4 regions of the Brenneria nigrifluens DSM 30175 genome follow, and region 1 is predicted to be linked to each of the others. Evidence: predicted binding sites of a transcription regulator. Region 1 holds the regulator's gene; each other region holds the start of a gene.
What was found. The regulator LexA, encoded in region 1, represses DNA repair genes until DNA is damaged. The targets are predictions, from matches to a motif close to TNCTGTATGTACATACAGNA.

Region 1 (7,580 bases):
CTACCCGTTTATGAAGCGCGTCAGCCACCTGCCCCAGTTTGTTCTGGGGGCGGCGTTCGGCTGGTCTATACCGATGGCGTACGCTGCGGTGAGCGAGTCTCTGCCCGCAACCTGCTGGATGATGTTTCTGGCTTATGTCTGCTGGACGGTGGCTTACGACACCCAGTATGCGATGGTGGACCGCGACGATGATCTCAAGATCGGCATCAAATCCACCGCTATCCTATTCGGCCGTTTTGACACCTTGATTATCGGCCTGCTGCAGTTGGTCATGCTGTCGCTGCTGGCGGCGATGGGGTATATGGCGGCGTTGGGGACGGTATTTTATCTGGCCCTGCTGGTCGCCGCCGCGCTGTTTGTCTACCAGCAGAAGTTGATTGCCGGACGCGAGCGGGACGCCTGTTTCCGGGCCTTCAAGAATAATAACTATGTCGGCATGACGCTGTTTGTCGGCGTGTTGTGCGGTCTGTAAATGGAGAGAAAGGCGGCGAAAGCGCCGCCTTTCTTTTTAGGCATTACGCCGCGGGAGAACTCTCTTCGTTTGTCGGCTTTTCGCTGTCGGCCACCGCCAGCACCGGCGTACTGGCGCTCTCGATGGTCAATCTGACTTCCGGGGTGATTAAATCGCCCAGTATATTGTAGATCTCCAGAATATCCCGCTGCGCCGCCTCGCTGCTATCCGTGATGTAGCCTTCGCTGCGCAGGGTGGCGACCAGGGTGGAAAACACCGCTTTGTCGAAGAACTCAGGCGCGTTGATACCGTGCAGAACCGACAGCCGCTGCGCCATATTGCGGCTCTCTTTTTCCAGCGCTCCGCGATTGATGCCCGGATTTGATCCCAGCAATGACAGCGTAATCGCATAGCGTTGCAAGGTTTCACGCACCCCGGCCGCTAACAGCTGTAGCGTACGGATGCGCGCGGGGTTGATAAGCAACTCATCCTCTTTGGCGCTCAGCAGCTGTTGCCGCGTCAGTTCCGCCGTCAGAGCGGACAACGCCTCCGGCAGCTGTTCCTGGCTGTAATGCAGGAATAGTTCCGCCTGAAGCAGGGGATAAACCAGCGTAATCTGGCGGATCAGTTCGCCCAGGGTAATGCGGCGATGGTGGATCGCCATACTGGCAATAAGCGACGGCAGGATCAGCAGATGCTGAATATTATTGCGGTAATAGGTCATCAGCACCGCCTGTTCCCGCGGCAGAATAATGATGTCGCCGATATTGTCTTTTTCGACTTCAAATTTATCCATACTCAACGCGTGTTCCAGCAACTCATCCGGCGTCTTTTTAGGGACGGTGATATCTTTATGGTAAGGAACGTTGCGCAGCAGTTGCAGATAGCAGTCCAGCTGTTCGTGCATTTGCTCTCGGGTAAGGGAGCGCTGGCGAGAAGCCAGTAGCGCCGTTGAACAGAGGTTCATGGCATTGGCGGCGGCGGCGTTGTTGATGCGCACCATGATATCCATCGCGATATCCTGCACCGTCGGCGATAACCAGCTTGGGCGCTGGGCTTCAATCGGGTCGATGGCCTCGCGCCATTGCGGCACGTGCTGATTCAGATAGGCGGTCAATGGCAGCGGATCGCCGAAGTTCACATAACCCTGTCCGAGGTTACGCAGCTTACGCAGACCGCGCACCATCTGGATAAATCCTTCTTTCTCTTTCGTCGCGCCGCGCAGCTCTTTCGCATAGGTGCCGACTTCCATAACATGCTCGTAGCCCACATAGATGGGCACCAGCGTAATGGGGCGCGTGCCGCCGCGCAGCATGGCCTGGATGGTCATGGCCAGCGTACCGGTTTTCGGTTCCAGCAGTCGTCCGGTGCGTGAGCGTCCGCCTTCGACGAAATATTCGACGGAGTAGCCGCGGGCAAATAGCTCGCCCAGATATTCGCGGAAAATGGTGGAGTACAGCTTATTGCCTTTGAACGTACGGCGAATAAAGAAGGCTCCCAATTTGCGGAAGATCGGACCGGCAGGCCAGAAATTGAGATTGATCCCCGCGGCGATGTGCGGCGGAACCAGCCCCTGGTGGTAGAGCACGTAGGAAAGCAGCAGATAGTCCATATGGCTGCGGTGGCAGGGCACATAAACGATTTCATGCCCGTCCTGCGCCAGTTGACGCACGCGTTCGGCGTTATGGACGTTAATGCCTTGATAGAGGCGGTTCCAGGTCCAGCTTAATACGCGATCCGATAAGCGCACGGCTTCGTAGGAAAAGTCGGCGGCGATCTCTTCCATCAGGGCAATGGCGTTTTGCTGCGCCCGCTCATGGGAGAGCTTCTTGCTGCGCGCCTCGTCATCAATGGCTTTTTTGATCGCTTTGGAATTAAGCAGTTTATTAAACAGCTCCTGACGCACCGGAAGGCGCGGGCCCACCGCGGCCAGACGCAGGCGTGAGAAGTGCATGCGGGCGACGCGGGCGAGCTTGTGGGCAATGGTTTTATCCGTGCCGTGCTCGGTTGCCATATAGCGCAGCGATACCGGACTGGAGAAACGGACAAAGCTGTCCCGCCCCAGCCACAGTACGGCAAAAAATTTCTCGATACCGTTAAGCAGCCGCAAATGCGGCGTAGCAGGACTTTGCCCTTCGCGGCCGGGAGAGCGACCGAACATCACGGATACCGGCACCATCTGCACGTCCAGTTCAGGGTTGCCCTGGTGCAGATCCAGATAGTCGTGAAACAGTTTTACCGATTTCTGTTTCGGAACGTAGTAGCGGAAAACCCGCGGCCCGTCATTAATGAAAACATGACTGGGCAGCCGCACGCCGCCGATATCCACCGGTTGTAGCGGATCCGGCAGACCTAGCGCCTGACATTTTGCCCTGAGCGTCAGTAAATCCGCCTGCGAATTGTAAGGCAATACATAGAGAACCGGGCGCGAGGGATCCAACCTCAGTTCAGCCACGGGATCTGTGGGTATGACCTTACTTTTCACTAATAGTTTGAGTGGGAAATTCAGTAAGTTATAGTAAATTTTACGCCAACCTGACATAACAACTTGAAGCCTCTTGTTAGCAATGCGTCGCAAGGATACCAGAAACTGCGCTGGAGATCTGTTGTGATGAGACAACGGTTGCGCGTTAAAATGCGACCGATCGCTGATAAATAATTGGAGAAGGAATGAATAAGGCAACGGGGATGACCCGGATAATCAAGGCAACCGGCTATTCCCTGCAGGGATTGAAGCAGGCATGGCGACATGAGGCGGCGTTCCGTCAGGAAACCTGGCTGACGATTGTCGGGGCGATCGTCGCCTGTCTGCTGCCGGTTACCCTGGTTGAAAAACTGCTGCTTATCGGCTCGGTGGTATTGATCGTGCTATTTGAGCTGGCTAACAGCGCGATTGAAGCGGTGGTCGATCGTATCGGCCTTGAGCATCATGAGCTATCCGGCCGGGCAAAGGACATGGGCTCGGCCGCGGTGCTGGTCGCCATTCTGTTGGCTGCGGTGGTGTGGGGCAGCATCCTTTGGCAGAATTTTGCATAAGGGATTGCATAAATTAATAAAAAACCGTGGTTTACTCATATCTTCGGTTCCCAATTATTGATTACCTGTATATACTCACAGCAAGACTGTATAAACAACCAGGGGGCGGAATGAAAGCATTAACAGCCAGACAGCAGCAGGTTTATGACCTGATCCGCGATCATCTTGCACAGACCGGTATGCCGCCGACACGCGCGGAAATTGCCCAGCAGCTGGGATTTCGGTCACCAAATGCCGCCGAGGAGCATTTAAAGGCATTGGCGCGCAAAGGCGTCATTGAAATGGTATCCGGCGCGTCGCGCGGTATTCGCCTGCTGATGGAAGAAGAGGCCGGCATTCCGTTGATTGGCCGCGTTGCGGCGGGTGAGCCGCTGCTGGCTCAGCAGCATATCGAGTGTCACTATCAGGTTGACCCGTCCATGTTCAAACCAAGCGCCGACTTCCTGCTGCGCGTGAGTGGAATGTCGATGAAAGATATCGGTATTATGGATGGTGATTTGCTGGCGGTACATAAAACGCAGGACGTCCGTAACGGACAGGTGGTGGTGGCCCGAATTGAAGATGAGGTCACGGTAAAACGCTTGAAAAAACAAGGTAGTATCGTACATCTTCTGGCTGAAAACGAAGAGTTTTCCCCTATTGTCGTCGACCTGCGGCAACAGAATTTCTCTATTGAAGGGCTGGCGGTCGGCGTTATTCGCAACGGCGACTGGAGCTGATTTCACGTCTTTGACTAGCCGGTAACACTGTTTGTTCTGATATTTCTCAGCTACCGCCTCGGTTTCGGGGCGATGTCATTTAAATATTTCCCTTATCATCTGTATTTCAGTGAGTTGTCTGTATATCGGCGCCTTCTGCCCTCCCGCTCTTATTGAGCACGCTCATCACCGTATATTTAGTTACATTCAGGCAGTTAACTATAGCAATACAGCTATCCTCTGTTTCCCTTATGTTTTTTAATTGTTTTGCTGTAAAAAGTTAATTACTCGGTGTCAAACTCCGCTTTAAAAACATAATGCGAAATTATTGTCTATAATTTCTATTAAGGTAAGCACATTTGTCGATATTGGTTGATGGGTCATCGTGAACAATTGAAAACTTACAGGAAGTTTATGATGGCGCTTACTGAAATGATTGATCCGGAACTGACGACAAGAGGCATAGGCAGCCGGTTAGCGTATGCCGATCTGAACCCAAGATTGGAGATATATATTATGAATAAAGACCAAGCTGGCGGAAACTGGAAGCAGTTTAAAGGTAAAGCAAAAGAACAGTGGGGGAAATTGACTGATGATGACATAACGGTCATTGAAGGCAAACGTGATCAACTGGTTGGTAAAATCCAGGAACGCTATGGTTACGAGCAAGAAAAAGCAGAGAAAGAAGTAAATGACTGGGAAAGTCGTCACAAATACCACTGGTAACTCAGGTTCGTCTTACCAGGGGATACCCCGGCCAGCCCTTACGAGCGATCGTGAGGGCTATCGTTTTTTGATGGGAATCGTGTGGTCGTGATCGCAATATTTGGGCTGTTTACAGGATGCCACTTCCTGACAGTCCTCACATAATCCATGTGCTTCAATAATACTATGGCGCAAGGTGAATCCTGCCTGTTGTGCCAACTGACGCAGTCTGTCTTCTACGCCTTTTGTCTGGCGTTCGGTGACCAGGCCACAGCGATCGCAGATAAACAGCGCTGAAGTATGGTTGTGATTTTCGATGTGGTGGCAAAGCACATAGCTGTTGTTTGACTCCACCCGATGAATAAATCCCTGCTCCAGCAGAAAATCCAATGCGCGGTAAACCGTCGGGGGTTTGGCTTGCGGTTCGGATAGGCGCAGCAGATCGAGCAGATCGTATGCGCTGATCGCTGCGGACTGCTGCGCCATCAGGCGTAACACTTCCAACCGCTGTGGCGTCAAACGTACGCCGCGGTGCTGACAAATCTGTTCAGCCTGGGCAAGTAGTTTGTCCTGATTGGTTGAATCCATTGCCATATCACCCTGACGTATAAAGGAACCAAGCCGATATCTTACCACGGCTGCAAGAAAAGGCAGAACCGGTGACGTTCACCAGCCGGTAAAGATGGATAGCGAAAACTTAAACCACCAAATCAATCAGCAAAGCGCGCAGCGGCGTCTCAGCCTGAATGGTCAGCCCGCTTTCCTGGCGGATAAACGCGCCATCGCCACAGCTTAGCCTGTCGCCATCATGCCTGTTACCGCTAACCGCCGCCGAGCCGTGCAACAACTGGAAATAAGCCTGATTGCCATTCAGTTTAATGGTCTGTCGCTCATTTCCCTGTAGCGCCAGATGATGGATCCACACCTGCTGACGCAGTTGCAGACTGTTTTGCTCCCCCTCCGGCGAGGCCAGTAAACTGAGTCCGGTTTTATGCAGCGTCAACCGTTGCTGCGGGCTGTTTTCCCGCGTCGGGCAGGCATCCAGCCACAGCTGCATACGCGTCAGTGGTTGGTTCGCGCTGATATTGTGTTCGCTGTAGCTGGCGTTGGGTTGCGTCGCCAGCAGCAGCACATCCCCTGTTTGGGCGTGGATATGATGGCCGCGGCTATCGCGGTACTCCGCCTCGCCCTGCAGAATGATATTCAGGATGTCGACGCGCGGGTAAGTGCGCGGCTGGAACGAAGCGCCCGGCGCCAGCACTTCCTGATTCAGCACCCTCAGCGATGCATAACCCAGCAGTTGCGGGTCGAAGTAATGGCCGAAAGAGAAAGTATAGCGCGCCTGCAACCAGCCATAGTCGGCTTGACCGCACTGTTCTGCCGATCTTTTTATGATCATGGTGGTAAGCCCGGATAATTATTTCTTAAACAGATAGTAATTGTGTGGACGCTCGATTGTTAGCTAGTTAATCTGGTGGGTATGTTCAAAATTACTGAATGAGTGCCAACATGTCCAAAGAACGAGCATTGACATTGGAAGCCTTGAGAGTCATGGATGCGATTGACCGTCGGGGAAGTTTTGCCGCCGCGGCGGATGAGCTGGGGCGCGTACCTTCAGCCCTGAGCTATACCATGCAAAAGCTGGAAGAAGAGCTGGATGTGGTGTTATTCGATCGCTCCGGACATCGCACAAAATTCACCAATGTGGGTCGTATGCTGCTGGAACGCGGGCGCATCCTGCTGGAAGCCGCCGATAAGCTTACCACCGATGCCGAAGCGCTGGCCCGCGGCTGGGAAACCCATCTGACCATCGTCGTCGAGGCGCTGATCCCGACCACCAAACTCTTTCCGCTGCTGGATAAATTGTCGCAGAAGGCCAACACCCAGGTTTCACTTTTGACGGAGGTATTGGCCGGCGCCTGGGAGCGCCTGGAGCAGGGGCGGGCGGATATCGTTATTGCGCCGGATATGCATTTTCGCGCCTCTTCCGAAGTGAACACCCGCAAGCTGTATACCATGAAAAACGTTTATGTCGCCAGCCCCGACCATCCGATACATCAGGAGCCGGAGCCGCTTTCCGAGGTGACCAGGGTGAAATACCGCGGGATTGCCGTGGCGGACACCGCCCGCGAGCGCCCGGTATTGACCGTGCAACTGCTGGACAAGCAGCAGCGTCTGACCCTCAGCTCGCTTGATGATAAACGCCGCGCCTTGCTGGCCGGGCTGGGGGTGGCGACCATGCCTTATCCGATGGTGGCGCAGGATATCGCCGAAGGCCGCCTGCGCGTCGTCGGCCCCGAGTACTCGCTGGAAAGCCAGATTATTATGGCCTGGCGGCGCGACAGTATGGGCGAGGCGAAGTCCTGGTTTTTACGCGAAATCCCCAAGCTGCTGCATCAGTCCTGAGTTTTTCCGCGCCTGATACAGAAAAGGCGCGATAGCTCGCGCCTTAAGCCATGGGAAAAGCTTGTTATTGGGGAGAGCGTGGCGAGGGATCCGGGTATCTCAGGCTTACGGGCGACTTTGTCAGCCGGTTACTCGCTTATTGCCGGAGCAAACTGCCTATCCCGCCCGTGGGGGCTATCCAGATCCTGAACCGGCCCGACGGATATCACGCCGTGCGGATTGATGGTGCGGTGGCTGCGATAGTAGTGGTGGCGAATATGCGCCAGATTGACGGTATCCGCCAC
Region 2 (7,580 bases), 2.2 Mb from region 1:
TTCACCAAATGGGCGGGCACAATGCTTAACGTCTCCAGCCCCTTGCCGCCCCATAGCTCGACGGCCTTTTGCACCAGAGACAGCGGCGTGGTGGTACCGAAAGTACCGTTCAGTAACGCGACCGCGGCCATCATAATCAAAAAAACCTTTCCGCTGGCGGAAAGCAGCGCCGTTGCCTGCGCCAAATGCCGGTCGTCAAGATTGAGGGAGTTTTTAATGCGTCTCCCGCTGGTATTGTTGGGAGAAAAGACGCTTTCGCAGATATCGGTAATAAATGTCGAGAACAGATAGAGGCATGAAAAAACCATGCCGATCCACACCAGTTCATACATCAGGAACCTGGCCAGCGAAATATAACCAATCACCAGCGAAATAAGCACAGACAGTGAAGTCACCAGTACAGCCAGGTGAATCAACCCGGCCAGCGTAGAACGCGCTTCCGGTTGTGTGCCGGAATGCACCATCTGGCGACGGACCTGATCGCTTTTCAGCGCGATGGTGCCGACGGTAAGGGCCAGAAATAGTGCGGATAAACCATTCACCATAATGGTGGCCGACACCGATGTCCCTACGGTGGCCGTAACCTGGTCAATAACGCCAAACACCAGAATAAACACAGCCGCGACCACCGGGAAAGGCTTCATGGCTTTGGCTACCGGGTTGGAGATCGCCGGCAACCGCCAGGAAGGCCGATGATTCGAGAGAAATGCGCGCCCCAGTCCCGCAATCATCGAACAAAAGACGGACAATTGCGTCAGCACATCCAGAAATGCCGCAACACGTTCAGACGCCTCGCCATGACGGGTAAAGGTGAAGTCGAGTAAATTTGCGGCGATGCCGATGGTCAGCACCGTGGAGATAACGCTGGCCGTTGCCAGAAAACTGCGTCTCAACCGCCCTTCCGGCAATAGATTAATCCCGGCCCAGGTCAGGTATTTCTCCATATAGCGGCGCCCCGCGCTAACCAGCACCGCCGCGACCAACAGATAAAAAGCGGAACCATAACGCCAATCTGGCTCCCAGGAAACCATAAACGCATCGCTTATCTGCTGCTGAAAAGCGCTCAGCTTACTCTGATCTTCCGCCTGAGGCGTTATCAGAGGGGACCAGAAACGCGCGCCCAAAATACTGCCGGAATTCAATGCCAGCTGGGTTTTCAACGCATTACGCCGCAGCGTAACAATCTGTGCCGAAAGATTCGCCGCACTGGCGCGAAACGCCTGAATTTGCTCAATCTGCGCATCCACCTTCGCCTTTTGCGCGTTCAGACTGTTGCGCTTGCGGGTGACTTCATTGGTTTCGTTGATGGAAGAACCCGGCTCAGGCGCAGGCCCCAACACATCCAACTGCGCCTGTAACTGCTCGCGAAGCGGCGCGACGGTAGCGGACAGATCGTCGGCGCTGCCGACCAGTAGCTGCGTGGTATCGTTCAAGGCACCGAATTTACTATCGCTGTTGGCGCCAGAAACCTGCTGCTTAATGTCGTCCAGTTGCTTTTGCAGCTTCACCAGTTCGGCATCAACATTTATTCTCACCGGAGTTTCATCTGGTGATGGCCGAGGAGCCGGATCTGCCGCCGCCACATACCCGACGGGCGATATCAACATTGCCAACAGAAAAATACGCAATAACGCAGATAACAAAGTACGCATAAATCGCAAGGTTCCCAGATTCGACAGAAGTGACGGATTTTAAAACAACCGCACGCGTCAGACAGGTTAAATTATCGTTCATCAATGATGCAGTGTAGCAACAGCAGGTTCCGCCGAACATGCCTACGTATAAACATACAAAGAATTACCGAACAGGCACAGCAGATAAGGATGAAATAGCCATACTTTCATCACCTGGCATGATAAAGCTCGCCGCGGTACAAAAACAGCGTTAGAGAGGAAGATATCCCCCCGGGGTTGTACAGGGATTCGCCGTATGGCGGAAATCAAACGCCAATCCGTTGACTCACCGGGGCGGGTGGGTATAATCCAGCCCACTATTACTGCAACGCATTGTAATACTCCTCTCGCAATGCGCCCTTAGCTCAGTTGGATAGAGCAACGGCCTTCTAAGCCGTAGGTCACAGGTTCGAATCCTGTAGGGCGTACCATTTCGAAGTAAACAGACGTCAGCCTACGTCTTTTTTATGCCTGAAATTCAGTCAATTAGCCTTGATTCGGCAATTTTCACTCCACTGAACTCTATCAACATCAATGTACATCAAGCAATCTTTGTTGGTCCATCTGATGGTACAAGCCCGTTCAATGAACACTTATACCAGCAACGGAAGGCAGCATATGGCGCTTACCGATGAATAGTACATGGCTTCAACGCCATCCATGCAAAACGTTAATTACCACATCAAATCATCGGGCACTTTAAAATCGGCATACGGATCTTCTTCATCTTGCTCTTCCTGACTAAGCGCACTATTTAATACAATACTGTTCGCATCTCGCTGCGCAATTTTATCGGCTACGCTCGCGGGGATAATAGCGTATTCACTCTCTCCACTGTTATCAACAACCAAACGAGCAATGGCGAGACGACCACTAATCAGCTGAGCTTGAGTAAGCTTATCCACAACTATTTTTTTAATTAACTTATTATCTGTGAAGTTAAAACCTATATCGCCTTTTGAAATGTCGATTCTGTTCATTTCAATGAGCTGCTTCACCTGAGCTTTACACTCCTTAGATAAAGCAGCTTGTTTTTGCTGTTCGCTTAGCTGTTTATCACGCTCAAGTTGTGCTTTTTTGTTTTCTTCCACAGCCGCTCTTGCCTCACGAGCCTGAACTCGTGATTTTTTAGCCGTTCTTTGTACTTTGGCCATTTTTTTGCTGGTCACTAATCCAGCTTTTAGCAACTGCTCTTGTAAAGTGAGTTTTGTCATCTTCGTTTCTAAACCAGTTGAATAATTTGTGGGATTATACCTGTAATTTTTGAGGCTGTACCAGGACTGTGTGGCTTGAGTTTGGAGGGGTCTATCAGAGGCCGGCGTGACCTGCACTCAGGATTAGGGATGTAAATTGTGTTTTCATCAAAGAAATCTCGCCCTGATTTTACTAACAGGTTAAGCTGGCAAAAAAAAGGGGGTATTATGAGAAACGTAATTATTAGTATGGTCACCAAGATTTCTAAAATGGATGCGGAAGCCAAGCTTCTTGCAGCCCGAGTAGAGGCGCAGTCGTTACTCCTTGGAGCCTTATTACTGACCATCGGCAAAAACGGTGGTGTAAACGAAATGATTGAGAACGTTAAAAAAGCCATCAACGCCGCACTTGATTCGGCTGATAATCCGCTTAAATCTGATGCAGAAATACTTCTGAATGAATTTAATAGCCTTCTGTCATTAACTCAGTTACTTGAAGAGAATGATCCTGAAATTGATTATGAGTCTTTAAACGCGCTTCCAGGACAGACTGCCACTGATTAAAGCCCCTATAATTATCGGCTTCCGTATCTGATAACAGTGAGACGACGCTATAGCGTAAGACACTACAAGCTGGTTTGAAAGAGTAAGCGTAACGTCTGACTTCATGAGTAGCCGGGATCAACCAGACGGTGATTGAAGGTTTTGCCGCCCGTCAGGAAGTGCTGGAAAATGGTTTTGATATCCGCTCATCCGCACTGATACTGGTAACCAATAATGTCCGCCGTGAGTTTGAGCGAGTACCGGGACTACGAGTAGGAAACTGGGTAAATAGATGAGTCGAAGGCGTTCGTAACTTGCTGAGAGACAGTATCAATGCGGAATATAAAAAACTATCCATTTTCAGCATCCCGGTAAAAATACCGGGATACATAAAAGCTATTGGTTACAATGGTAAGCAATTAATGTTAAATAACGGCACCCATCTTTGTATACCAGGGTTGTTGGCCCGGGCAATTATGGATATTCAGCATCTCGACATGTTTAAGGTCTTTTTTCCCGTCGCCATTATCAACAATCTTATAAATCCTTAAATACTTACCCGTTTTAGGATCCTGATGCTCAAAATCAACAGTTACGTAATAGAATGCACCGGCTTCAGGTTTAAAAACGATGATGCTTTCCGCTACGGCTACTTTAGGCGAAAAGATATTCGTTGCACCGGTTTTTCCGGTATAAAGAACCCTTACCGCCAGGTTATCACTGGCATTAACCCAGAATTCTTGTCTTCTTTTACTCATTCCATCCACTTCGGGGATACCAATCTTTTTCCCGTCAGACCAGGCATTATTATCAATAAAACCGACAGGAACAAAACCGTTATTTTTTGAGTATAAATCAATGCAGCTTTTGGTCTCTGGATAAACCCTGGCCTGGTTGTCTTGAATATTAAATGCAACACCTATTTTTTTGTCGCCAGTATAATCCGTCAAATCCTTATTATAATCATTTACCATCGTGAGGGTAGAACACCCCATTAATAATAAAACCCCAGCCAACCCCACAAATCTTCTCAATTGAAACACTCCTATTTCAAAATATATACGTACCATATCTCGTACGGCCACACCCGTTGCTTCCATGACTACATTTTACCCTGCACGGCGATGCGACAAAGGGTGTGTTCATACTACCGAATATGGAAGCTATTGGCATGAAATATCAGCAAAAATTCCAGGTTTTGAGTTGGACTCGACAGGAAGTGATCAGGCGTCACACACCCTTTACATAATCACATTTTTACCGTAGGGATATCAGATAGCCGGGTGGTGTATGCCGGGGAGAGCATTTCTCTTTTCATTGCCCACGACTGGCAAACGCCCTGCCCGGCGAACCAGATCTTTCCGTTACCGCTATGGTTTATTTTATCAATCGCCGACATTAATGCTTCACTGTGCGGATGAGGTTGATGGCTATCAAACAGGTTGAGCTGCGCGATTCCACGGCTGTAGAAATCGTTGAGCATCACTCCCGCTTTTATATAGCGGCAATTCGGTTGCCATATTCGCTGCAAAGATTCAACGGCCACTCGGACAATATCGCGCGTGTCGTTGGAAGGTATCGATAATACGCCCATTGACTGGTTGCTATAGAACGTCTCGTTCCCGGCATGCGGGCTGGTTCGGATAAATACGGAAACCTGTTTGCAATATTGTCGCTCCCGCCGTAGTTTCTCAGCCGCTCTCTCGGCATATAAACAAACCGCCTGCCTCATATCATCATAGTGAGTGACCCGCGAGCTGAATGAGCGGGAACTGATGATCTGCTGTTTTTGCGCCGCCAGCGCCTCAACGTCCAGGCAGGACTCCCCGCGCAGTTCGCGAACGGTGCGTTCCAATACCACATTGAAAGATTTGCGAATATATGACGAACTGCACTGGGAGAGTTGCAATGCGCTGTCTATGCCCGAGCTTCTCAGTTTACGCGACAGACGGCGCCCCACGCCCCAGACTTCCTCGACGGGGATCAGGCTTAAAAGTTTCCGCTGGCGATCGACGTTTGAGAGGTCGACCACCCCATCCGTTTTACTCCACTGTTTGGCGGCGAAATTCGCCAGTTTCGCCAGGGTTTTCGTCGGCGCGATCCCAATCCCGACGATCAAATGAGCCTCCCGCAAAACACGCTCCCGTACGTGGTGGCCGAACTGCGTCAAATCCACACAGTTGCCGACCCCCGTTAAATCTAAAAATGCCTCATCAATACTGTACACCTCAACCGCGGGGGCCATCTCTTCCAGGATGGTCATCACGCGGCAGGACATATCCGCATAGAGCGCATAATTTGAAGAAAAAACAGCGACGCCATAACGCTTGACCAGGTCGCGGATATGGAAAAAAGGCATCGCCATTTTGATGCCCAGTTTTTTGGCCTCCGCCGATCGGGCGATCACGCAGCCATCGTTGTTGCTGAGCACAACGACCGGCCGGCCGCGCAAGTCGGGGCGGAAGATCGTCTCGCAACTCGCATAAAACGCATTCACATCAACCAGCGCGTACATTAACGTGTCGCATGTATGACGTAGGTGACCACCCCAAAGATATCCAGGCTATCAGCCGAGTGGATATAAATGGGCCGATAGGCGGGGTTCATCGGCATCAGCGCTAGGCGCGGCGCGGTTTGTAACCGCTTCACGGTGAATTCGCCGTCCACCGCCGCAATCACGATATCCCCATGTCTGGCCTCAAGCGAGCTGTCAACGACCAGCAGGTCGCCATCGCTGATATGTCCCTCGACCATCGACTCCCCGCTCACACGCAGAAAATATGTCGCGCTGGGATGGCGCACGCATACCTTGTTTAAGTCAATACGCTGTTCGACATAATCCTGCGCCGGGCTTGGAAAACCCGCGGGGATGAGGTCATTAAACAATGGCAAACTCAGTTCGTCAGGATTCTCAATCGCACTTATCAATAACATGACACACCTATACTGTTTTTTTATACAGTATAAATAAGCCTGCCGGTAATGCAATTGGTACGATAAAAAATGCGCCAGGAAATAGCGTCGCGATTATTTTGTCTCGATCCTCTTTTCAAAACCGCCTCGCCCCATTACTGTATATCCAAACAGTTGATAATGAGGTATTTCATGTTTGTTGAACTTGTATACGATAAACGCAATGTTGCCGGGCTGAATAATGCCCACGCCCTGATTGAGAGCGAGCTGGAAAAGCGCGTGCGGCGCGTATTCCCCGACGCGGCGGTCACGGCGAAAGCCATGCAGGCGAACGGGATTAATACCGACGCCAGCAAATCGGATAAAGCCATCCTGAACCGTCTGGTCGAAGAGATGTTTAACGATGCCGATGAATGGATGACGGCGGATTAGACGGCAAGATTTTCAGCCACTGAAAAAAAACGACAGGACGCGGCAAAGGCGCCCTGTCGCGATGTGATGTCAGCGGGCCATTAAGCCTGATGTTCAATGGCCTTGCTGCGATTGTCTATGGCGATCTTTTGCGGTTTTTCGCTTTCCGGAATTTCCTGGTAGAGCTCAATGGTCAGCAGACCGTTTTCCAGAGCCGCCCCTTGCACTTTCACATGCTCAGGCAAGGAATAGCTGATGCTGAAATCCGTACGCCTAATCCCCCGATGCAGCCAGTTTTCCTCTTCAGCATTATTTTCCTCTTCGCGTTTACCCGAAACGATCAGCTGTCCGCCCGCCGTTTTTATATCCAGCTCGTCTTCTTTCCAGCCGGGAACGCTCAGCGTGATGCCATAGCGGCTGTCATCCAGACGGCGGATATCATATGACGGCGTTGTTGATAAAGGCGCATCCCCGGTTAGCTGACTGAATAGCCGGTCAATGCGGTTAAAGCGATCGGAAAAAAGCGTATTGGAGACGTCAGGGAATAACGACAAGGTTCTTAGCGCCATAATTAACCTCCTGAATATACGTTACCAGACATTCAAAAGTTCAACCTATAAGGCAAGCATCGCTTGTCTACCAGACAACATGGTGACGGCGGAAAAAATTTCAAGCGCCCTTTTTAGTGATCTGTATCACATTTTTATCGGCAAATCCTGAGCGCAATCAGATGCCGTTATCAACGCCATTAGCGCTGACTGCATACCAGACACATGGAGCAAAATTCGTTTTCATCCAGAGGCGAAATTCTCCATCACCAGGTGTCCGGGGCCGACCTCGGTATAAG
Region 3 (7,580 bases), 2.3 Mb from region 1:
GTAAATGGTGATAACGGGCCAAAAGCAACACCCGCTCGTCTGGCTTAACGAAACCGCTTAATTTATCCAGCAACGGTTCCAACTGTTCCTGAGAAAGAATCGTTACCGCCTTTTTATCCCCTTTACTCAGGCTATTAAGCGGTTTTTTCAACTGATAAGGATTTTGCTGAATAAACTGGTTGGCGATTTCGCCGATACGCTCATTGAAGCGATAGGTCGTATCCAGCGCGCACTGTTCACTAACGCCGAAATTTTGTTCAAATGCGGTTGTCAGCGACAGTTCCGCCCCGCTGAAGCGATAGATGGCCTGCCAGTCATCTCCCACGGCAAACAGGCATGTTCTGCTGTTTTGCCTGCGCAGTGCGGATAACAGACGGGCGCGCTGGGGGGAGATATCCTGAAACTCATCCACCAGTATATGTTTCCACGGGCTGATAAAACGCCCGTTATCCAGCAGGTTGACCGCCTGATGGATCAAGCCGGAGAAGTCTACGGCATTTTCATCTTTCAACGCCTTCTTCCAGGCTTTCAATAAGGGCGACATCAGCCGGATCCGCTGCTGAAACGAAGGACGAAGCGCTTCCGGCGCCTGTTCAATCATCTCGCTCTGGCTGCCGCCGTGCATGCGCATCAAACCAATCCAACGCTCCAGGCGACCGGCCAGGCGTTCGGCCAATGCCGGATCGCGCCAGAAGTCGCCTTCGGGAATCGGCCACGCTAGTTCCTCCGTCAGCCATTGCCGCCAGCCTTTGGCCTGCGTCTTTTTCTCCGCGCACTGTTGCTGCCAGTTGCGTATCAGTAATTCGCGGCGCTTTTTACCATTGCTTTCCAACTGGCTAATCTGGGGAATTTTACGGCTGGACTGCTCAATGATATGCAACGCCAGGGCATGAAACGTTTTCGCCTGAATATCTTCCGTGTGCAGCCGGGCATGAATACGCTCATTCATTTCTTCCGCCGCTTTGCGCCCAAATGCCAGCAGCAAAATCTGTTCGGGAACGGCGTCCCCGCGATGCATCAACCAGGCGGCACGCGCCACCAGCACCGACGTTTTACCACTGCCGGCGCCGGCCAGCACCAGGACGGCATCTTCACCATTCATCACCGCCTTACACTGGGCGACGTTCAACGCCGTCGCTTCTACCGACAGAAAAAATTCCTGTTGTGACACCAGCGTGCGCTCCATCCATTGCTGATTGCACTCCGTACGTTTTCCGGCTCCGTGGTCAAGCCATTGCCGGCAAAGCTGATAGTTATCCCGGCAAATTTCAAATGATTCCAGCCGGGCGACCGGCAGCGGAAGCGAGGCCAGCGTAGCGCGGATATTCTGCTGCAACCGCTCCAGCGCCTTACGATCGAACCAGTCGTCCTGCTGTTCCAGCGTATGGATTTCGTTGGCCTGTTTTTGCAACACCTCGGCGCTTACCAGGCTCATTTCCTCGCTCCACGCCTGCCAGGATTTAATCAAATAACGGTAAAACGCCTGCGTTTCCTGCCATTCCGTTCCATGTAAGCGCACAACTTTGCCGGCAGCCAATTCAAACTCCAGTTCTCCCCATACCAACCCTCTTTTACAATGAATATCGAGCAGTTGGTTGAACGGGAGAACGTATTCATGTCTATCGCCGCTCACTTCGACGCCCGCATTAAGCATCCTCACCCGGTTATAAGGGTGCTGCGCCAAATGTCTACCTAAAGCTGTTGATTTAAGTTCCATTATCTTTGCGCCATGAATATTGTGAGATTTTTATCGTCCATCGCCCTAGTTTACCCGCTATCCGCATTTAGTCTCCAGCCCTAAAAACAGGGTAGGATATCTTGCCAGTTAATGTAATAATTCGTTTATCATCATAGAGTTTGGTCGTTCCGGGAATACAGGAGTACCTATGCGCACCGTATTGAATATCCTTAATTTCGTGCTGGGAGGTTTTTTCACCACCTTATCCTGGCTTCTCGCTACGGCGGTCAGCGTCCTGCTGATCTTCACGCTGCCGCTGACGCGCTCATGCTGGGAGATCACCAAGCTGTCGTTGCTGCCCTATGGCAACGAGGCCGTTCACGTTGACGAACTACGCCCGGATGGCAAGAATGTTATTTTAAATACCGGCGGCGCCGTGCTAAACATCTTCTGGTTTATTTTCTTTGGCTGGTGGCTATGCCTGTCGCATATCGTTACGGGCATTGCGCAATGTATCACCATCATCGGCATTCCGGTTGGCATCGCCAACTTTAAAATCGCCGCCATCGCGCTGTGGCCGGTCGGTCGCCGCGTGGTATCGGTTGAGATGGCCCAGGCCGCCAGAGAAGAAAACGCCCGTCGCCACTATCGTTAACTGAGCCTGAGGATATATCGTTGCTCGCATTCACGCCCGGGATCCGCCGCTATATCTATAACAGCGGCTGGCTGTATAACATCCGTATATTTATCTCGCTTGCCGGCGCGTCGGCCGTTCCCTGGTGGATCGATCAGCCGACGGCGACAATCCCGCTAACGCTGGGCGTGGTTGCCGCCGCGCTGGCCGATCTCGACGATAGCCTGACCGGGCGCCTGCGCAACCTGTTTATTACCCTGCTCTGCTTCTTTATCGCCTCTGTTTCGATAGAGCTGCTATTCCCCTATCCCTGGTTATTCGGCATCGGCCTTGCGCTCTCCACCTGGGGTTTTATCCTGCTCGGCGCCTTGGGACAACGTTATGCCACCATCGCCTTCGGCGCTCTGCTGATCGCGGTATATACCATGCTGGGAATTTCGCTTTACGACACCTGGTATCAACAGCCCGTCATGCTGCTGATAGGCGCATTATGGTACAACCTGCTCACCTTGTTCGGACACCTGATCTTCCCGATCCGCCCGCTACAGGAGAACCTGGCGCAGTGTTATCAGCAGCTTGCGCGCTATCTCGACGCCAAAGCCAATCTGTTCGATCCCGATGCTGAAGAAGAGTCGGACGAACCGCTGATTGAAGTCACCATGATCAACAGCCAGGTGGTGGCGACCCTGAACCAGACCAAAGCGTCATTGCTGACGCGCCTGCGGGGCGATCGCGGCCAGCGAAGCACCCGTCGCACGCTGCACTACTACTTCGTCGCGCAGGACATTCATGAACGAGCCAGCTCCTCACATGTCAATTACCCGCACCTGCGGGAAAAATTCCGCTACAGCGACGTACTGTTTCGTTTTCAGCGCTTGCTCTCAATGCAGGCCCGCGCCTGCCAGCAACTGGCGCAGTCAATTTTATTTCATAATAAATATCAGCATGATAGCCGTATTGAACGTGCATTCGTCTATCTTGAATCAGCGCTGGCGCGTATTGCGGCAAGCCAGGGTTCCGATGCTTCGCAAATCAAAGCGTTACAGTACCTACTGAATAATTTGCGGGCCATCGACGCGCAGTTGGCGACCATTGAATCGGAACAAACCATCGAACAGGAAAACAATCCGGAAAATACGCTGGCGGATGACAAGATTACCGGTTGGAGCGATATTCGTCTGAGGTTCGGTCGCCATCTGACGCCGCAATCGGCGCTGTTTCGCCATGCGGTACGCATGTCGGTGTTGCTTTGCAGCGGCTATGCCTTTATTCAGATTACCGGCATGCAGCATGGGTATTGGATCCTGCTGACGAGCCTGTTTGTTTGTCAGCCCAACTATAATGCAACGCGACGGCGGCTGGCCCTGAGAATCATCGGTACGCTGACCGGCATTTTGCTCGGCCTGCCTATTTTATACTTCGTTCCCTCCCTTGAAGGGCAGCTGACGCTCATCGTAATTAGCGGCGTGCTGTTTTTTGCTTTTCGCCACGTACAGTATGCCCATGCCACCATGTTTATTACGCTATTGGTACTGCTGTGTTTCAATCTGCTGGGTGAAGGTTTTGAGGTTGCGGCGCCGCGCGTTATCGATACCCTGCTCGGGTGCGCCATCGCCTGGGCGGCGGTAAGCTTTATCTGGCCGGACTGGCGCTTTCGCGGGCTACCTGCCGTTATCAATAAAACGCTGGATGCCAATTGCCGATATCTTGCCGCGGTTATGGCGCAATACCGCCAGGGTAAAGATAATAGTCTGGCATACCGCATTGCCCGCCGGGATGCTCACAACTGCGATGCGGAATTAGCGTCCGTGGTTTCCAACATGTCGTCGGAACCGCATCTCATCAAACAAAAAATGGACAGTGCTTTTCGCTTAATGTGCCTTAATCACACCTTGCTAAGTTATATCTCCACGTTAGGCGCGCATCGAGAAAAAATTTCGTCGGCGGAAATTCTTAAATTACTTGATGATACCGTTGGTTACGTTGACGATGCGTTGCATCATCAGGAGATGGAAAACCCGCGTATAAACCAGGAATTGAATGCTATAACCGACCGCATCCAATCCCTGTCGCCGGAACCAGACAGCAAAGCGCTATTGGTTATTCAGCAGATTGGCCTACTCATTGAACTCTTACCCAAACTTACTCAATTGAAAAATGAGATGATTAAGCAGTAAAAAAAGTCAACGAATAAGCGCTGTGCCTCAACGATCGTGCCCTTTAGGCGAGGATGACGCATGACGCTCGTACCATTCCAGCAGCTCTTTGCGGATGCCTTTCGGCAATGCCGCCTGATGCGTACCACATATCGCACCGGCAAGCGCCAGCAATATATTGACGCTCAGATTGGCTCTGACTTCCCGCAATTTCAGATAGCTGGTTTTAGCGCCATATTGCTGTAGCTCATCGATGTTCTTTATGCCCGCCTTCCATAGCAGACGTTCAAGATCGTGATTGAGATTGGGTAAATCCTTCAAGCGCCCGCATCGGTTCTGGGCCGCTTTATCATATTGCGCGCCCGCCAGGGACATACCGGCAAAGTGCAACAACTGCGCATGGTTTTCCCATAGGGACTCATCGACAAGATAATAATTCAATGGAAATGGCATTCCGCGCTTGGTATAAACCAGATGGGGCATATTGCGATCGCGAAAATGCTTCTCATCGTTCTTGCTGGCGCGTAGATAGAGCTCGCCCCCCGACACCACCCCAAAAATAATTTTATTTGCTGCGATGCTGTAACCGCCAAATTGGGAGCGCGAGGTGATCTCCCCCAAAGACGCAAAATGACATTTAGACTGTAAAATCCTTTTTTCGCTTAACTGTTTCATTACCGTAATCCTTAGTATTGAAATAATCTGTCCCTGTCAGATTGGACTATCAATTACAGGAACATGTAATTAATCACAGGGCAAAGGCAGCTTCAAACATAAAATGGGTCTGTTGAGCGTTGCATGCTGAATATGCGAAGCGCTTTGAAAAAATCAGGTTGATTTTCACCCACACAAAAGATACTGTATATGCATACAGCAACACTATGGGTGGATCTCATTATGCGTACTCAGTCACTCAATTCTTACAACGATCAGTCGTCGCCATTTTCCGCTAACCAATCAGCTACGGCGTCTTCTTTGTCTGGCGGTGGAATGATCAGCGAAATTGTTTACAACGCCGATCAACCCATAGTCACCTATATACTGCTGCCGCTCTTGCAACAGTTGGGTGCACAATCACGCTGGCTGCTTTGGCTGTCTCCCCAACAGAAGCTTAGCCGCCCCTGGTTACAGCAGTCTGGGCTGCCGCTGGATAAAATCGTTCAGCTAAATCATATCAACCCCCTATTGACGGTTGATGCCATGGAAAAAGCTTTGCTGACGGGAAATTATAGTGCGGTGCTGTGCTGGCTACCCGACGATCTGACGGAAAAAGAGAAGGTAAGATTGCGCCAGGCAGCCCTGTCAGGAAACTCTTATGGCTTTATCATGCGTCCGGAAAACACGAATTTTGGCCCCTATAGACTGCTTCCCAGCCTGAAAATTCACTCAACATTGTATCATTAAGTAAATTAAGAATATTCTCATCCGGTTTGGCGTAAAATTAGAATATTACCCGGCAACGCTGGCATTCCGGGGGGTTCTGATATTTCCATTCAAAAATAAAACCGGTCATATCTGTCAAAATCATCTACTATTTGTTAGTAAATGTGTATGAAGCGTTAATTTTTCTATGATGCTCATCACATCATACTTGTAAGTTTCTCATCACGTTGTAGACTTTAACACGCTGGAGTTGCTCTTTTATAATGCCAATCTACTTGGCAGTGAGTAATAAATAAGAGCAAGGTCTCCTGTTAAAGGATTTTAACCAAAGGTCTATTAACCACCCGCGTTAATTGCCGATTTGGATGATAATGAGGCGTAAAATGAAAAAAACAGCTATCGCAATTGCAGTGGCACTGGCGGGCTTCGCTACCGTAGCTCAAGCCGCACCTAAAGATAATACCTGGTATACCGGTGGTAAACTGGGCTGGTCCCAGTACCACGATACCTCTCTGTATGGCAATGGTTATCGAGTAAGCAACAACCCGGATGAAAGTCAACTGGGTGCTGGTGCGTTCCTCGGTTACCAAGCCAATCAATATTTAGGCTTTGAACTGGGTTATGACTGGCTGGGCCGTATGAAATATACCGGCACTTACCACGGCGACTATAGAGCGCAAGGCGTTCAACTGTCAGCTAAACTGAGCTATCCGGTCGCCACCGATCTGGACGTTTATACCCGTCTGGGTGGTTTTATTTGGCGTGTCGATAGCAGTGATGACCTCGGTCACAGCAACAACGACACCGGCGTATCTCCGCTGGCTGCCGCTGGTTTGGAATATGCCATCGACAAAAACTGGGCAACTCGTCTGGAATACCAATGGGTTAACAACATCGGCGACGCAGCTACCGTTGGCGGTCGTCCTGACAATGGCCTGTTGAGCGTTGGTGTTTCTTACCGCTTCGGTCAAGATGACAACTACGTAGCTCCGGCTCCGGCACCGGCTCCGGCGCCGGTGGTTGAAACCAAGCGTTTCACCCTGAAGTCTGACGTACTGTTCAACTTCAACAAATCCACGCTGAAAGCGGAAGGCCAGCAATCACTGGATCAACTGTACTCTCAGTTGAGTTCTCTGGATCCGAAAGACGGCTCTGTTGTCGTTCTGGGCTTCACCGACCGTATTGGTTCCGACCAGTACAACCAGGCGCTGTCTGAAAAACGCGCACAAAGCGTTGTCGATTACCTGGTTTCCAAAGGTATCCCGGCAGACAAAATCTCCGCTCGCGGCCACGGTGAAGCAAACCCGGTTACCGGTTCTACCTGCGACAACGTGACACCACGCGCTGCGCTGATCGACTGCCTGGCACCGGATCGCCGTGTAGAAATCGAAGTTAAAGGCATCAAAGACGTGGTAACTCAGCCTCAGGCTTAATTGTTATCGCTGAAAAAAAACCTCGCTTCGGCGAGGTTTTTTTATTTATAAACAAATAACCGTATTTAACTAGTCGCTTTTTTCTTTATTCAGAATCGCCTTGAGATCCTGTTTCAACAGCGACATCTGGCTGGCGTATTTCTCTTTATGCTCGGCGTCCTCAATCAGTTGCACAATGGTGTCCGATAGCGTGCTTCCCCGCCTTTGCGCCAGTCCCGCCAGACGTTGCCAGACAAGATACTCCAAATCGATCGATTTCTTACGGGTATGCTGATGCTCCGCATCAAAATGACGTT
Region 4 (7,580 bases), 1.7 Mb from region 1:
GAATTCTGCGGCCCAGGATTGAGTCGTTCACTGCCGTACAGGCAGCTTAGAAATGATGACGAACCAGAGCCAGTGGAGTAAAATTGTTCACTGCCGTACAGGCAGATAACACTAAGGCAAAGTATCGCCTTTGCAGTGAAACTTTGTCCGTTTTTAATAGCGTGATTTGGCCGAAAAATAGTGAAGCCATCCTCATGCGGAGAATGGCTTCGATCAGGATTAGAACGAGGTCCAGTCCTGTGAACTATCCGCCGTTTTGTTCGCTGCCGGCGCTAACTTGCCGGCCGCTGGCAACGTAGTGGTTTGCGAAAAGTTGGCAGGCTCAGCGACCCGCGTAAATGCACCCGCATCATCCAGCTTAAACGTACGCACCGACTCCGCCAGTATGGACGCCTGGGACTGTAGCGAAAGGGCCGCCGAGGCCGACTCTTCGACCAGGGCCGCGTTCTGCTGGGTGGTGCTATCGATCTGTCCTACCGCAATATTAATCTGGTTGATGCCGTCGCTTTGCTCATGGCTGGCCTGAGCGATTTCGCTGATGATATCGTTTACGTCCTGAACGTTGGTCGTCAGGCCGCTGATATTTTCTTCGGCGTTATCCACCAACTGCATTCCTTCATGGATTTTTCCGACGGAGTCATCAATCAGTTCTTTAATTTCCTTTGCCGCCGCGGCGCTACGCTGCGCCAGAGAACGGACTTCACCCGCCACCACGGCGAAACCGCGCCCTTGTTCACCGGCCCGGGCGGCTTCCACGGCGGCATTCAATGCCAGAATATTGGTCTGAAAGGCAATGCCGTCGATGACGCTGATAATTTCCGCCATCCGCTGGGAAGAATCACGAATCCCGCGCATTTTTTGCGTAACGGAAACCATCACTTCGCTGCTGCGCTTCGCCGAATCAGAGGCTTTATTGGCAATCTCCGTGGCCTGCCGGGTGTTGTCGGCGGTATTTTTAATGGTCGACGTCAACTCTTCCATGGAGGACGCGGTTTGTTCCAGCGAGCTGGCCTGCTCTTCCGTGCGCGCAGACAGATCCTGGTTGCCGGCGGCAATCTGGGAAGAGGCGGTGGTGATGGATTCCGCCCCTTCACGCACCTGACCGACGATCTGCCGCAGACTGACATTCATATGCTCCAGCGCCTGTAGCAGTTGGCTGGTTTCATCTTTGCCCCGCGACTCAATCGTTGACATCAGGTCTCCCTGCGCCACGCGGTTAGCCACCTGCAATGCCTGATTAATCGGCGACGTGATGCTGCGCGTCATCGCCACGGCAATCATGCTGCCGACCACAATACAGCCGAACAGAATACCCAGCAGAATCCAGCGGCTGACATTATAGGAGTGAGACATCTCATTAATCGTGACATCCATGGCGTTATCCTGATAATCAATCAGCCGGGTGATGGCGCTTCGATATTTGCTCTGGATAATATCCGTGTTGGCATTAAACTCGGCGACGGCCGCATCCTGCTCTCCCGCCAAAGTCAGGCTGATGATTTTTTGCCCCGAATTCAGAAATTCCGTCCGATATTGGTGAATATCGCGCATAATTTTCTGCGATTCCGCATCGTTCGCGCCGGCCGTTATTTTCTCCATTAACTTGCTGATATTACCCGATACGTTGGTGATTTCATCACGTACCTGTTTGACTTTATCCTCGCTTTGCACCAGTAGCAGTTTCTGAAACGCCAATACCGCGGCATTCACATCATCGATCAACCGGTTGGCATCCACCGTCTGCGGATAGACATCTTCAACTATTCCGCGGGCATCATCGTGAAAATAAGATAACCGCGACAGCGAGACCAGACTAATAAGGCAAATCATGGCGACGAGAAAGATAAACCAGGCCACCAAACGGGTGCCGATTTTCCAGTCAGATAAACGCATACTCTCCCCTTACTTCAAATAAAAAGCCAAAACACGACAGAGAACGACAAGTGAGGGAGATCAACAGGATAGGAAATTATGAAGGAGGTAGTCACCATAAATAACATCAAAAAATGCAACAACAGCAACACTGACAACATTACTACCGCCGCCATTCGGAAAATAATGCTTATCGCCCGAACAACGGCTTCGCCCAAGATTCTATGTAAGAAACCAACGCCGGGATAAGATCCAGCCGACAGCAGCCATCATTATCCTTCTTCACATCCATCCGCGTTAGTCACTCTCACTGCGCTGATGGTCATTATCGGCCTGATTATCTATATCTTTATTATTTTCATGGTCAAAAAAACGGTTAAAAAAAATCGCCGCAGAGAAAAAGCCCGGCGCCCCGCGACTTAAAAGAGATTTCGTTCCCGGCGGTTTGCCCTATCCCGGCCGCCCATTATTCCCCTTGCAGCGTCACAACCAAGCGGCGACTACCGCCGTGATTGCGATGTTCACATAAATAAATCCCCTGCCAGGTGCCCACGTTAAGACGCCCGTCGCTAATGGGAAGCATCAGGCTGCTCCCTAACAGACTGCCCTTTAGATGCGCGGGCATATCGTCACTGCCCTCATCAACATGCTGATAATAGGGCTCATCTTCCGGCACCAGACGATTGAAAAAACGTTCAAAATCCTGCCGCACGGTAGGATCGGCATTTTCATTTATCGTCAGGGCCGCCGAGGTATGTTTGATAAAAATATGCAGCAGACCGACCTTGATTTGCCGCAGCGCTTTTACCTGCGCCAGCACTTCATCGGTAATCAGATGAAAGCCTCTGGCTTTCGGCGTCAGACGAATTTCATATTGTATCCACATAGCTACCTCAGCTTAGCGGTGAAGGTTACGCAGGTTGACGCGCCAACATCGGTTTCAGGAAACGCGCCGTATGCGACTGTTCGCAGTCGGCGACCGTTTCCGGCGTGCCGGATACCAGAATTTCCCCCCCGCCGCTGCCGCCCTCCGGCCCCAGGTCGACAATCCAGTCCGCGGTTTTAATCACATCCAGATTATGCTCGATGACCACGATGGTATTGCCCTGATCGCGCAGCTGATGCAGCACCGCCAGCAATTGCTGAATATCGGCGAAGTGCAGACCGGTGGTCGGTTCATCCAGGATATACAGCGTCTGCCCGGTGCCGCGTTTCGACAGCTCGCGCGCCAGCTTGACGCGCTGCGCCTCGCCGCCGGACAGGGTGGTGGCGGATTGCCCCAGACGGATATACGACAGGCCGACGTCAATCAGGGTTTGCAGCTTGCGCGCCAGCGCCGGGATGGCATCAAAGAACTCGCGGGCTTCTTCGATGGTCATATCCAGCACTTCATGGATGCCCTTGCCTTTGTACCTGATTTCCAGCGTTTCGCGGTTGTAACGTTTGCCTTTGCACTGGTCGCACGGCACGTAGATATCCGGCAGGAAATGCATTTCGACTTTGATGACCCCATCCCCCTGACAGGCTTCGCAACGCCCGCCGCGGACGTTAAAACTAAAGCGGCCGGGGTTATAGCCGCGGGTGCGCGATTCCGGCACGCCGGCGAACAGTTCGCGAATCGGGGTAAAAATACCGGTATAGGTCGCCGGATTGGAGCGCGGCGTACGACCGATCGGGCTTTGGTCGATGTCGATGACTTTATCGAAATGCTCCAGCCCCTGAATGTCGCGGTAGGCCGCCGGTTCGGCCAGCGTGGCGCCGTTAAGCTGACGCTGCGCCAGCGGGAATAAGGTGTCGTTAATCAGCGTGGATTTACCCGAGCCGGACACCCCGGTGATGCAGGTAAACAGCCCCACCGGCAGCGTCAGCGTCACGTCTTTCAGATTGTTGCCCTTCGCGCCGATCAACTTCAGCACTTTGGTCGGGTCGGCGGGCACGCGCCGTTGCGGCACCTCAATCTTGCGTTTTCCGCTGAGGAACTGGCCGGTGAGCGATTCAGGCACCGCCATAATCTGCTGCATCGTCCCTTCCGCGACTATCTCGCCGCCGTGCACGCCCGCGCCGGGGCCGATATCAATCACATGGTCGGCGGCGCGAATCGCGTCTTCGTCATGCTCAACCACAATCACGGTATTGCCCAGATTGCGCAGGTGAATCAGCGTTTCCAGCAGGCGTTCATTATCGCGCTGATGCAGGCCGATGGACGGTTCGTCCAGCACGTACATCACCCCGACCAGCCCGGCGCCGATCTGACTCGCCAGACGGATACGCTGCGCCTCACCGCCGGAGAGGGTTTCCGCCGAGCGCGACAGCGACAGGTAATTCAGCCCCACGTTGACCAGGAATTTCAGCCGATCGCCGATTTCCTTCAGCACTTTCTCGGCGATTTTGGCCCGCTGTCCGCTGAGCTGCATATTCTGAAAGAAGCTCATCGCATGGCCGATGCTCATATCGGAAATTTCCGGCAGCGTGGTCTGCTCAACGAACACATGGCGCGCCTCTTCGCGCAGACGCGTACCGCCGCAGCTGGCGCAAGGGCGATTGCTGATAAATTTCGCCAGTTCTTCGCGCACCGCGCTGGACTCCGTCTCTTTATAACGGCGCTCCATATTATGCAGCACCCCTTCAAACGGGTGACGGCGCACCGAGGTATCCCCCCGGTCATTGATATATTTAAACTCGACGTTTTCCTTGCCTGAACCGTACAGGATCAGCTTCTGGACTGATTCGCCCAGGCTGTCGAACGGCGCATCGACATCAAACTTGTAGTGCTCCGCCAGCGAGCGCAGCATCTGGAAATAATAGAAGTTACGCCGATCCCAGCCGCGGATCGCCCCGCCCGCCAGCGACAGCTCGGCGTTCTGAATTACCCGGGCCGGATCGAAAAACTGCTGTACCCCCAGGCCATCGCAGCTGGGGCAGGCGCCCGCCGGGTTATTGAATGAAAACATGCGCGGTTCCAGCTCATGCATGCTGTAACCGCACACCGGACAGGCGAAATTAGCAGAGAACAGCAGTTCGGGCGCCGTCGGGTCGTCCATATCGGCCGCCACCGCGCTGCCGCCGGACAATTCCAGCGCGGTTTCAAACGACTCCGCCAGGCGTTGCGCCAGATCGTCGCGCACTTTAAAGCGATCGACGACGACTTCGATGGTGTGCTTTTTCTGCAATTCCAGCTTCGGCGGATCGGACAGATCGCACACTTCGCCGTCGATACGCGCCCGGATGTAACCCTGCGTCGCCAGATTTTCCAGCGTTTTGCTGTGCTCGCCCTTGCGATCTTTCACCACCGGCGCCAGCAGCATCAGCCGCTTGCCCTCCGGCTGAGACAGCACGTTATCCACCATCTGACTGACGGTTTGCGCGTCCAGCGGAACGTCATGCTCCGGACAGCGCGGCTCGCCGACGCGGGCAAACAGCAGGCGCAGGTAATCGTGAATTTCGGTAATGGTGCCGACGGTGGAGCGCGGGTTATGGGAGGTCGATTTCTGCTCAATGGAAATGGCGGGCGACAACCCTTCGATATGATCGACGTCCGGTTTCTCCATCAGCGACAAAAACTGGCGCGCATAGGCGGAGAGAGATTCAACGTAACGTCGCTGCCCTTCGGCATATAACGTATCAAACGCCAGCGATGACTTGCCTGAACCCGATAATCCGGTGATGACTATCAGCTTGTCGCGAGGGATTATCAGGTTGATATTCTTGAGATTATGAGTACGGGCACCACGAACTTCAATCTTATCCATTCACACACTTCCCGGAATAAATACGGTTTTGCATTATCTCGCGGACGGAGACAACCGGTACGAAACATGCAATTATGGCACAAAAAAAACGCCAGGCGCGTTTTTAGCGTTGACGGAAACAGCCGATAAAGGCACCGAACCGGGATAGCCTACCACCAAAAAGGCTGAATGGATATCCAGTTGTTGGGGCATTTTTTATGCAACCGCTGCAATCAGCACTTTCATTGCTGAAGCTATTTCGCAGGTATGATAGAAATTCGTATCATGCTAAAATCGATGGTTTAGACTTAAGATAAATCAAGTGATTCATCAGGAGACACGAGCATGGCCAGCAGAGGCGTTAATAAAGTGATTCTTGTCGGAAATCTGGGGCAGGACCCGGAAGTTCGCTATATGCCGAATGGCGGTGCGGTTGCCAACATCACGCTGGCCACGTCGGAAAGCTGGCGTGACAAGCAAACCGGCGAGCAGAAAGAGAAAACCGAATGGCACCGCGTGGTGCTGTTCGGCAAACTGGCTGAAGTCGCGGGCGAATACCTGCGTAAAGGTTCTCAGGTTTATATCGAAGGTTCGCTGCAAACCCGTAAATGGACCGATCAGTCCGGCGTAGACAAATACACCACCGAAGTGGTGGTCAACATCGGCGGCACCATGCAAATGCTGGGCGGCCGTCAAGGCGGCGGCGCACCGGCCGGCGGCGGCGCGGGCGGGCAGCAATCCGGCGGCTGGGGCCAGCCGCAGCAGCCGCAGGGCGGCAATCAGTTCAGCGGCGGCGCCGCGCCAGCGCAGCAACCGCGCCCGGCGCAGAACAACGCCCCGGCGGCAGGCAACGAACCGCCGATGGACTTTGACGACGATATTCCGTTTTGATCCGGCATTAAAATATTTTTCGTCATATCAATAAAGCCCCGAAATTCGGGGCTTTATTAGTTTAATAAGCTTAAAAGCGACGCTACCCAGGTATCTTTTAGTACTGACGCCTGGATAGCGGCAATATCGACTTCGAGTTGGAAACATAACGTCGACGCCATCGCCGCCGGCATGAAATAGCCTGCTCTGGCCGCCCCGCGGGCAAGGAAATCCGCGGGGCGCGCCCTTATACGATCAAACGCGGCAAATTGATTTACCCTGACCGACGTAGTACCATGCGAAAATTCACCCTACCCCTCATAAGCAGTTGGTTTTCCTATGCCAATCATCCAGTCGGTGGAACGCGCTTTACGTATTCTGGACCTTTTTGACGAATATAATGTTGAAATCAAAATTACCGATATCAGCACGCAAATGGGTCTACATAAAAGTACCCTGCACTCCCTGCTGAAAACGTTGCAGGTAGCGGGTTATATCGATCAGAACCGTGAAAACGGCAAATATCGATTAGGGATGAAGCTGGTAGAACGCGGTAATCTGGTGGTGAACTCCATTGATATTCGCGAAAAGGCGCGCAGCTACCTGCTGGATTTGGCGTCGCAAACCGGCCAGACCACGCACCTTGCCATTCTGGACGGCAAAGAGGGGGTGTATATCGATAAAGTCGAAGGGAAACTGGCCGTGATTACCTTTTCGCGCATTGGCCGGCGTTTACCCGTTCACGCCACGGCGATTGGTAAGGTGCTGTTGGCGTTCAACCCGCAAAATGAGATCGACGCGCTGTTGCAGGACTATGAATTTACCCAGCGTACCCCCAATACCATCGTCGATCGGAAAACCTATCTGCAAGCGCTGGAATTCGTACGCCAGAATGGCTATGCGCTGGATAACCAGGAAAATGAACAGGGCGTGAGATGTATTTCGGTGCCTATCTGGAATCATGCCCGTCGCGCCATCGCGGCAATCAGTATGTCGACGCTGACCAATCGCGTTTCCGACGCGGAATTCAACGACTACATCGTGTTGCTGAAAGCCGCGTCCAAAGAGCTATCCCGACGCCTTGGCTACGAAGGTTGAAATTGCCGCTCC

Region 2: the regulator LexA is predicted to act here: its motif matches at 6,479-6,498, upstream of umuD (translesion error-prone DNA polymerase V autoproteolytic subunit).
Region 3: the regulator LexA is predicted to act here: its motif matches at 5,325-5,344, upstream of sulA (SOS-induced cell division inhibitor SulA).
Region 4: the regulator LexA is predicted to act here: its motif matches at 5,784-5,803, upstream of uvrA (excinuclease ABC subunit UvrA).

What each region holds. Positions count from the first base shown of each region.
Region 1 is NZ_CP034036.1:4,070,256-4,077,835, reverse strand. It holds gene ubiA (4-hydroxybenzoate octaprenyltransferase) at 1-472, shown strand, start outside; gene plsB (glycerol-3-phosphate 1-O-acyltransferase PlsB) at 516-2,993, opposite strand; gene EH206_RS19145 (diacylglycerol kinase) at 3,122-3,487, shown strand; gene lexA (transcriptional repressor LexA) at 3,598-4,206, shown strand; gene EH206_RS19135 (CsbD family protein) at 4,702-4,911, shown strand; gene zur (zinc uptake transcriptional repressor Zur) at 4,969-5,478, opposite strand; gene EH206_RS19125 (pirin family protein) at 5,588-6,289, opposite strand; gene EH206_RS19120 (LysR family transcriptional regulator) at 6,400-7,296, shown strand; gene EH206_RS19115 (glutathione S-transferase family protein) at 7,425-7,580, opposite strand, start outside.
Region 2 is NZ_CP034036.1:1,417,594-1,425,173, reverse strand. It holds gene EH206_RS06535 (DUF3772 domain-containing protein) at 1-1,652, opposite strand, end outside; tRNA gene EH206_RS06530 (tRNA-Arg) at 2,028-2,104, shown strand; gene EH206_RS06525 (DUF2058 domain-containing protein) at 2,348-2,887, opposite strand; gene iraP (anti-adapter protein IraP) at 3,095-3,430, shown strand; gene EH206_RS06510 (hypothetical protein) at 3,835-4,509, opposite strand; gene umuC (translesion error-prone DNA polymerase V subunit UmuC) at 4,659-5,924, opposite strand; gene umuD (translesion error-prone DNA polymerase V autoproteolytic subunit) at 5,924-6,343, opposite strand; gene EH206_RS06495 (DinI-like family protein) at 6,515-6,754, shown strand; gene EH206_RS06490 (Hsp20 family protein) at 6,835-7,302, opposite strand; gene EH206_RS06485 (ABC transporter ATP-binding protein) at 7,525-7,580, opposite strand, start outside.
Region 3 is NZ_CP034036.1:1,762,495-1,770,074, reverse strand. It holds gene helD (DNA helicase IV) at 1-1,717, opposite strand, end outside; gene EH206_RS08140 (YccF domain-containing protein) at 1,887-2,333, shown strand; gene yccS (YccS family putative transporter) at 2,354-4,489, shown strand; gene EH206_RS08130 (TfoX/Sxy family DNA transformation protein) at 4,517-5,143, opposite strand; gene sulA (SOS-induced cell division inhibitor SulA) at 5,366-5,872, shown strand; gene ompA (porin OmpA) at 6,235-7,284, shown strand; gene matP (macrodomain Ter protein MatP) at 7,354-7,580, opposite strand, start outside.
Region 4 is NZ_CP034036.1:844,438-852,017, reverse strand. It holds gene EH206_RS03830 (methyl-accepting chemotaxis protein) at 220-1,893, opposite strand; gene EH206_RS03825 (secondary thiamine-phosphate synthase enzyme YjbQ) at 2,339-2,758, opposite strand; gene uvrA (excinuclease ABC subunit UvrA) at 2,784-5,621, opposite strand; gene ssb1 (single-stranded DNA-binding protein SSB1) at 5,946-6,491, shown strand; gene EH206_RS03810 (IclR family transcriptional regulator) at 6,810-7,568, shown strand.